DNA from 2 places in the Streptomyces sp. NPDC088706 genome. Region 1 is predicted to be linked to the other one. Evidence: predicted binding sites of a transcription regulator. Region 1 holds the regulator's gene; the other holds the start of a gene.
The links. Region 1 encodes HrcA, which represses chaperone genes, less so after heat shock. Its sites were predicted from a motif close to TTNGCACTCNGNNNNNCNGAGTGCNAA; they were not measured.
Positions count from the first base shown of each region.

Region 1 (4,371 bases):
CGGATCACGTCCCACGACCCTCTCGGCGAGAGGCGGGACCAGCCGTCCGAGGGATAGCCGGTGCTGGACGCGGCCAGCGAGGGGGTGGTGGCGAACCACCGGCTGGCCCGGCGCAGCCACAGCAGCGGCGGCGCGGACCGGCTCGCCACGCCCACCACGGCGAGACCCATCAGCGCGAGGGACGCCACCAGGACCGTCAGGAACCAGTCGATCTCGCCGAGCAGCACGCTGAGCAGGGCGATGAAGAGCGCCCCGACGAAGGTCTCGGGCCGCACCGAACTCCGCAGGGACGCCCCCCAGGTGCCCCGGCGCGGCCGGTCGGCCCGCCGGCGCAGCCGGCGCAGCTGCTCCAGGATCAGTTCCTCGCTGATCTCCCGGGGATTCCCGTCGGACTGTCCGACCACGGTCGCGGTCGCCTGCTCGATCGCTCCGAGCAGGCGCGAGCGGGGAAAGGCCGGCGGTTTGTACTGCGCGGTCCCGGGCGGTTCCCACGGCCTCTCGGCCAGCGTGCGCACCATGTCGAGCGCCGCCTCGTAGGGGGTGGACCCGCCGCCTCGCAGCCGCTGCACCGGCACCCCGCGGCGCTCGTTGGCCCGGTGGACCAGCTTCACGATCGCCTCGACCTGCCGGTCGGTCTCGTGCCCGGCCCCGGCGTCCTCGGCCTTGATCACCACCAGCGGCATCACCGGCCGGTTCTTCCGGTACCCGTCGATCAGCTGCTGCGTCAGACGGAAGACGGCCAGGGCCGCCTCGCTCCCCGCCCCGCCCCGCCAGTCCCCTTGCCCCATCGCCCGCGCCCCTCCCCCGTGAACGGGTGAGCCCGCTCTCCCCACCCTCCCTAACCGATGGTGCGTGTGGGGCGCAGCATTCCCAGGGATCGGTACGAGATCCTCTTCCACGGGCCCGCGACGAGCGGCGGGACATCACTCCGTAAGGGTGACGAAGTCGATCAATTCCTCCACCCGGCCCAGGAGTTGAGGCTCAAGGTCCCTGTAGCTGCGGACCTTGGACAGGATGTGCTGCCAGGCCGCCCCGGTGTTCTCCGGCCAGCCCAGCGCCCGGCACACCCCCGTCTTCCAGTCCTGCCCACGGGGCACCACCGGCCAGGCGTCGATCCCCACCGAGGACGGCTTCACCGCCTCCCACACGTCGATGTACGGGTGGCCCACCACCAGCACGTGCGGGTCCGAGACCTGCGCGGCGATCCGGGACTCCTTGGAGCCGGGCACCAGGTGGTCCACCAGCACCCCGAGCCGGGCGTCCGGCCCCGGCGCGAACTCGCCCACGACGGCCGGAAGATCGTCGATCCCCTCCAGGTACTCCACGACCACGCCCTCGATGCGCAGGTCGTCGCCCCACACCCGCTCGACCAGTTCCGCGTCGTGCCGGCCCTCCACGTAGATCCGCCCCGCCCGCGCCACCCGCGCCCGCGCGCCGGGCACCGCCACCGAACCGGAGGCCGTACGGGTGGGGCGCACCGGCCCCCCGGGCCCCGGGCGGACCAGTGTGACCACCTTGCCCTCCAGCAGGAAGGCGCGCGGCTCCATCGGGAAGACCCGGTGCTTGCCGAAGCGGTCCTCCAGGGTCACCGTGGGCCTCAGGGCCGTCCTCTCGCAGCGGATCACCGCCCCGCAGAAACCGGTGGCGACCTCCTCCACGACCAGGTCGGGTTCGGCGGGGACCTCGGGCACGGGGGCGGACCTCTTCCACGGCGGGGTCAGGTCCGGCTGGTAGCTGCGCATGGCACGACGATAATTCGCCGCACGCGCTCCCTCGGCGCACCCCACCGCTCACCTCCGGCGCACCCCACCGTTCACCTCCGGCCCGTCCCACCGCTCACCCTCGGCGCACCCCACCGCTCACCTCCGGCCCGTCCCACCGCTCACCCTCGGCGCACCCCGCCACTCACCCTCCGGCGCACCCCACCGCTCACCTCCGGCCCGTCCCACCGCTCACCCTCCGGCGCACCCCGCCGCTCACCCCCAGCTCGACCCCGCCCACGCCCACGCCCACCCCACCCATTCACACCGCGTCGAACCGCTCCGCCAGCGACGCCCGCTGCGCCCGGACGAACGCCGCGTCCACCACCGCCCCGTGCCCCGGTACGTACACCGCGCCCTCGCCGCCCAGATCGAGGAGCCGGTCCAGGGCGGCGGGCCAGCGCGAGGGGATCGCGTCCCCGCCCGCCTGCGGCTCGCCCGACTCCTCCACCAGGTCGCCGCAGAGCACCACCGCACCCTCGCCGTCCGTACCCGGAACCAGCACCGCGAGGTCATGGCCGCTGTGGCCCGGCCCCACGTTGGCCAACAGCACCTGACGGCCGCCGCCCAGGTCGAGCGTCCACTCGCCGGTCACCTCGTGGTGCGGCACCACCAGCGCGTCCACCGCCCGGTGCGCGTCCTCCTCCGCGAGCCCGTGGCGCACGGCCGACCCGGTCAGCTCGTCCGCCGAGCGCCGCAGCAGGGCGGTGACGCCCACCGCCCCGTACACCTGGGCGCCGGCGAACGCCGCCGTCCCCAGCACATGGTCGAAGTGGGGGTGGCTCAGTGCGATATGCGTCACCCTCCGGCCGAGCAGCGCCTCGGCCTGCCTGCGCAGCTCGACGCCCTCGCGCAGGGTCGAGCCGGTGTCGAACAGCAGCACGCCGTCGGCCCCGGCGACCAGCGCCGCCGTGGCGTCCCAGCCCGGCAGGCGCCGCCGCCCGATACCGTGGCCCAACCGCTCCCAGCCGAAGTCTTCCCAAGAGACGTCCATGGCACGACGCTATCGGCAACCACCCGCGCGGGCCGTCGGCGGCGTGGCCGGTCGCCCTTGCCCCTGCCCCACCCCACCCCCGTACACTGACGGCATCGAAGGTTGGCACTCGTACGCAGCGAGTGCCAGACAGGCACCGGGAAACAACAGCTGGAGGTGTGCGCCATGCTCAGCGAACGCAGGCTCGAGGTGCTGCGCGCCATCGTCCAGGACTATGTCGGCACCGAGGAGCCCGTCGGCTCCAAGGCGCTCACCGAACGGCACCAGCTGGGTGTCTCCCCGGCCACCGTCCGCAACGACATGGCGGTGCTGGAGGACGAGGGCTTCATCGCGCAGCCGCACACGAGCGCGGGCCGCATCCCCACCGACAAGGGGTACCGCCTCTTCGTCGACAAGCTCGCCGGCGTCAAGCCGCTCTCCTCGCCCGAGCGCCGGGCCATCCAGAACTTCCTCGACGGCGCGGTCGACCTCGACGACGTGGTCGGCCGGACCGTACGGCTGCTCGCGCAGCTGACCCGGCAGGTCGCGGTCGTGCAGTACCCCTCGCTGACCCGCTCGACGGTGCGGCACGTGGAGCTGCTGTCGCTGGCCCCCGCCCGGCTGATGCTGGTCCTGATCACGGACACCGGCCGGGTCGAACAGCGTATGATCGACTGCCCCGCGCCCTTCGGCGAGGCATCCCTCGCGGATCTGCGGGCCCGGCTCAACAGCCGGGTCGTCGGACGCCGCTTCGCGGATGTCCCGCGGCTGGTGCGGGAGCTGCCGGAATCCTTCGACAGCGAGGACCGCGGAACGGTCTCCACGGTCCTTTCCACCCTCCTCGAAACCCTGGTCGAGGAGACGGAGGAGCGGCTGATGATCGGCGGCACCTCCAACCTCACCCGCTTCGGGCACGACTTCCCTGTGATGATCCGGCCGGTGCTGGAAGCACTGGAGGAGCAGGTCGTCCTGCTGAAGCTGCTCGGTGAGGCCACGGACTCAGCCATGACCGTGCGGATCGGGCACGAGAACGCCCACGAGGGCCTCACGTCCACGTCCGTCGTCGCGGTCGGCTACGGTTCGGGCGACGAGGCAGTCGCCAAACTCGGCGTGGTCGGACCGACCCGCATGGACTACCCCGGAACGATGGGAGCGGTACGCGCAGTGGCACGTTACGTCGGACAGATCCTGGCGGAGTCGTAAGTGGCCACGGACTACTACGCCGTACTCGGCGTGCGCCGCGACGCGTCTCAGGACGAGATCAAGAAGGCATTCCGTCGGCTCGCACGCGAGCTGCACCCGGATGTCAACCCGGACCCGAAGACCCAGGAGCGGTTCAAGGAGATCAACGCCGCTTACGAGGTGCTCTCGGACCCGCAGAAGAAGCAGGTCTACGACCTCGGCGGCGACCCGCTCTCCGCGGGCGGCGGTGGCGGTGGCGCGGGCGGTTTCGGAGCCGGCGGCTTCGGCAACTTCTCCGACATCATGGACGCGTTCTTCGGAACGGCCTCGCAGCGCGGGCCCCGCTCGCGCACCCGTCGCGGCCAGGACGCCATGATCCGGCTGGAGATCGACCTCTCCGAGGCGGCCTTCGGCACCACCAAGGACATCCAGGTCGACACGGCGGTCGTCTGCAAC
Region 1 is NZ_JBIVLW010000001.1:759,087-763,457, reverse strand. Features, by position in the region: partial or broken gene ACIQAK_RS03550 (hypothetical protein) at 1-788, opposite strand, end outside; gene ACIQAK_RS03545 (DUF3097 domain-containing protein) at 924-1,742, opposite strand; gene ACIQAK_RS03540 (MBL fold metallo-hydrolase) at 2,023-2,754, opposite strand; gene hrcA (heat-inducible transcriptional repressor HrcA) at 2,920-3,936, shown strand; gene dnaJ (molecular chaperone DnaJ) at 3,937-4,371, shown strand, end outside.

Region 2 (4,371 bases), on a different contig from region 1:
AGGCCTCGCACACCCCCACCGGCCCGGAGATCACCCCCCCACCGGCCCGGAGATCACCCCCAATGGCCCGGAGAACAAGCCCACCGGCCCGGAACACGCCCACCGACGCCCGGACACGCCACAGGGGCGGCACCTCCCGTGAAGGAGGTACCGCCCCTGTGGGACGCACTACGCGACGTACGCGGAACTTCGATCGGCCGGAGGCACCCGGCGGACCCGGGGCTCCGCGGCGGATCAGAAGTCCATGTCACCGCCCGGCATGCCGCCCGGAGCGGCCGCGCCGGCCTTCTCGGGCTTGTCGGCGATGACGGCCTCGGTGGTGAGGAAGAGCGCGGCGATGGAGGCGGCGTTCTGCAGAGCGGAGCGCGTGACCTTCGCCGGGTCGAGAATGCCCTCGGCGATCATGTCGACGTACTCGCCGGTCGCGGCGTTGAGGCCGTGACCGATCGGCAGGTTGCGGACCTTCTCCACGACGACGCCACCCTCGAGACCACCGTTGACGGCGATCTGCTTGAGCGGGGCCTCCAGCGCGAGCTTCACGGCGTTGGCGCCGGTCGCCTCGTCACCCGTGAGGTCGAGCTTGTCGAAGACGGCCGAGGCCTGGAGCAGAGCCACGCCACCACCGGCGACGATGCCCTCCTCGACGGCGGCCTTGGCGTTGCGCACCGCGTCCTCGATGCGGTGCTTGCGCTCCTTGAGCTCCACCTCGGTGGCGGCGCCGGCCTTGATGACGGCCACGCCGCCGGCCAGCTTCGCCAGGCGCTCCTGGAGCTTCTCGCGGTCGTAGTCCGAGTCGGAGTTCTCGATCTCGGCACGGATCTGGTTGACGCGACCCTGAACCTGGTCGCTGTCACCGGCACCGTCGACGATCGTGGTCTCGTCCTTGGTGATGACGACCTTGCGGGCACGGCCGAGCAGGTCCAGGCCGGCGTTCTCCAGCTTGAGACCGACCTCCTCGGAGATCACGGTGCCACCCGTGAGGATGGCGATGTCCGCGAGCATGGCCTTGCGGCGGTCGCCGAAGCCCGGGGCCTTGACGGCGACGGACTTGAACGTGCCCTTGATCTTGTTGACGACCAGGGTGGAGAGCGCCTCGCCCTCGACGTCCTCGGCGATGATCAGCAGCGGCTTGCCCGACTGCATGACCTTCTCCAGCAGCGGGATCAGGTCCTTGACGCTGCCGACCTTCGAGTTGACGATCAGGATGTACGGGTCGTCGAGCGACGCCTCCATACGCTCCATGTCGGTGGCGAAGTAGGCCGAGATGTAGCCCTTGTCGAAGCGCATACCCTCGGTGAGCTCGAGCTCCAGACCGAAGGTCTGGGACTCCTCGACGGTGATGACGCCTTCCTTGCCGACCTTGTCCATCGCCTCGGCGATCTTGGCGCCGATCTCGGTGTCGGCGGCGGAGATGGAAGCCGTCGAAGCGATCTGCTCCTTGGTCTCCACGTCCTTGGCCTGCTCCAGCAGAGCGGCGGAGACGGCCTCGACGGCCTTCTCGATGCCCCGCTTGAGGGCCATCGGGTTGGCGCCGGCGGCTACGTTGCGCAGACCCTCGCGGACGAGAGCCTGGGCGAGAACGGTGGCGGTGGTCGTACCGTCGCCGGCGACGTCGTCCGTCTTCTTGGCGACCTCCTTGACCAGCTCCGCACCGATCTTCTCGTACGGGTCCTCGAGCTCGATCTCCTTGGCGATGGAAACACCATCGTTGGTGATCGTGGGCGCGCCCCACTTCTTCTCGAGGACGACGTTACGGCCCTTGGGGCCGAGGGTGACCTTGACGGCGTCGGCGAGCTGGTTCATCCCGCGCTCGAGACCGCGCCGTGCCTCCTCGTCGAACGCGATGATCTTGGCCATGTGAAGTGGTCCTCCCGGACAGGGGTGGATTCTCCGGACCGAGAGGCGCCCGCGACGGACGGCCAGCGTGCGTGGTGGTTCCTTGCCCCACCGCGCCTGCGGGCCTCACCGGCCCGGTCCAAGTTTCTGTCACTCTCACCTGGAGAGTGCTAACGCCAATGATTAGCACTCGACCCCCGAGAGTGCAAGCGCCTCAGGCCGGTGCCCGCCATACGGTCCCGGGACGCACCTGGGGCCCGATCCCCTGATCCGGGGTCGGGCCCTAGGTGCGTGAGTAGTGACGTCGGACGGCCGCGCCGGGCTCAGCCGACGGCGAGCTTGACCATGTCGGCCTGGGGCCCCTTCTGGCCCTGCGAGATCTCGAATTCAACTCGCTGACCCTCTTCGAGGGTGCGGTACCCGTCCATCTGGATCGCGCTGTAGTGGACGAAAACATCCGCACCACCGTCGACCGCGATGAAGCCGTACCCCTTCTCCGCGTTGAACCACTTGACGGTGCCCTGAGCCATGCCTAACTCCCCTATTACTGGCCCTTGCACGGGACCGCACTTCGCGGGCCCGGGTCGGAACTCACCCTCCGACAGGAGAGGGTGCGCGGCGCCGCAGCGCGTCGACCGCGGCCGAATGTATCCGCCCAACTGCCCTCTGCAACAGGTCAATCGGACGAGAATTCTGGGCACAGACGAACGCCCGAACACGCGGGATTGCTGAGATTTACGGGCAAGTCGGGCCAGGCAAAGGCCACTTATGCCGCAAGGGGTTCACGTACTTTGGCTGCTTCTTATCGGGGCCGGGCGCATTCTCATATGCGGGCGGCACGAGCAGCGGAGGGGGCTTCCCCAACTGTACCGCGCTCAACCATGCAGAATTGCCCCCTCCGCTTTGTGTCGCGGAGGGGGCAACGGTTGTTCAGCTGAGGGCAGTCGGATCAGCAGCCGCCGGCCACGGCCGGGATGATCGAGATGCCGGCGCCGTCCGGCGTGGCCGCGTCGAGGCCGCCCTCGAAGCGCACGTCGTCGTCGTTGACGTACACGTTCACGAAGCGGCGCAGCTTGCCCTGGTCGTCCAGGACGCGGGCGGCGATGCCCGGGTGGTCCTTCTCCAGGGACTCGATGACCTCGGAGAGCTTCGCGCCCTCCGCCGGGACCTCGGCCTGGCCGCCCGTGTACGTGCGGAGGATGGTGGGGATGCGGACCTTGACGCTCATGGTGGGTGCCCTTCTTGCTTCGGACTCGGTCGCTCGGACTCGGTCGCGGTCTGCTCGGTCTCGGTGGGTCAGGCGGAGGCGAGGCCCGCGGCGCGGAACGCGTCCAGGCTCGGCTTGATGGTGGCCGTCGCCTGCGAGGTCGCGGAGACCGCGTCGAGCGTCTTTAGCCCGTCACCGGTGTTCAGGACGACGGTGGTGAGCGCCGGGTCGATCACGCCGGCCTCGATCAGCTTCTTCGTCACGCCGAGAGTCACGCCGCCCGCCGTCTCGCCGAAGATGCCCTCGGTGCGCGCCAGCAGCTTGATCGCGTCGACGACCTGCTCGTCGTTCACGTCCTCCACCGCGCCGCCGGTGCGGCGGGCGATGTCGAGGACGTACGGGCCGTCCGCCGGGTTGCCGATGGCCAGCGACTTGGCGATGGTGTTCGGCTTCTGGGGGCGGACCACGTCGTGACCGGCCTTGAAGGCGGCGGAGACCGGGGAGCAGCCCTCGGCCTGGGCGCCGAAGATCTTGTACGGCCGGTCCTCGACCAGGCCGAGCTTGATCAGCTCCTGGAACCCCTTGTCGATCTTCGTCAGCTGGGAGCCGGACGCGATCGGGATGACGATCTGGTCGGGCAGCCGCCAGCCGAGCTGCTCGCAGATCTCGTACGCCAGGGTCTTGGAGCCCTCGCCGTAGTACGGGCGCAGGTTGACGTTGACGAAGCCCCAGCCCTCGCCGAGCGGGTCGCCGATGAGCTCGGAGCAGAAGCGGTTGACGTCGTCGTAGTTGCCCTCGATGCCGACCAGCTCACCGCCGTACACCGCGGCCATGACGACCTTGCCCTGCTCCAGGTCGTGCGGGATGAACACGCAGGAGCGCAGTCCGGCGCGGGCGGCGGCGGCGCCGACGGCACCGGCCAGGTTGCCCGTGGAGGAGCAGGAGAGGGTGGTGAAACCGAAGGCGCGGGCGGCCTCGACGGCGATGGCGACGACGCGGTCCTTGAAGGAGTGCGTCGGGTTGCCGGAGTCGTCCTTGACGTACAGACCGCCGGTGACGCCCAGCTCACGGGCGAGGTTGTCGGCCTTGACCAGCTTGGTGAAACCGGGGTTGATATTGGGCTTCTCCGCGACATCGGCGGGAACCGGCAGCAGCGGGGCGTAGCGCCAGATGTTGTTCGGGCCGGCCTCGATGCGCTGACGCAGCTCTTCCGGATCGCCGACGGGCAGGTCGTACGCCACTTCCAGTGGCCCGAAACAGGACGCACAGGCGAAAAGGGGGCCGAGCTCGAAACGCTCGCCGCACTCGCGGCAGGAAAGCGCCGCGGC
Region 2 is NZ_JBIVLW010000014.1:46,727-51,097, forward strand. Features, by position in the region: gene groL (chaperonin GroEL) at 235-1,857, opposite strand; gene ACIQAK_RS25715 (cold-shock protein) at 2,160-2,366, opposite strand; gene ACIQAK_RS25720 (MoaD/ThiS family protein) at 2,786-3,064, opposite strand; gene thrC (threonine synthase) at 3,133-4,371, opposite strand, start outside.
Region 2: a site for HrcA is predicted at 2,020-2,046, ahead of groL (chaperonin GroEL). Genes of this name have one in related genera too.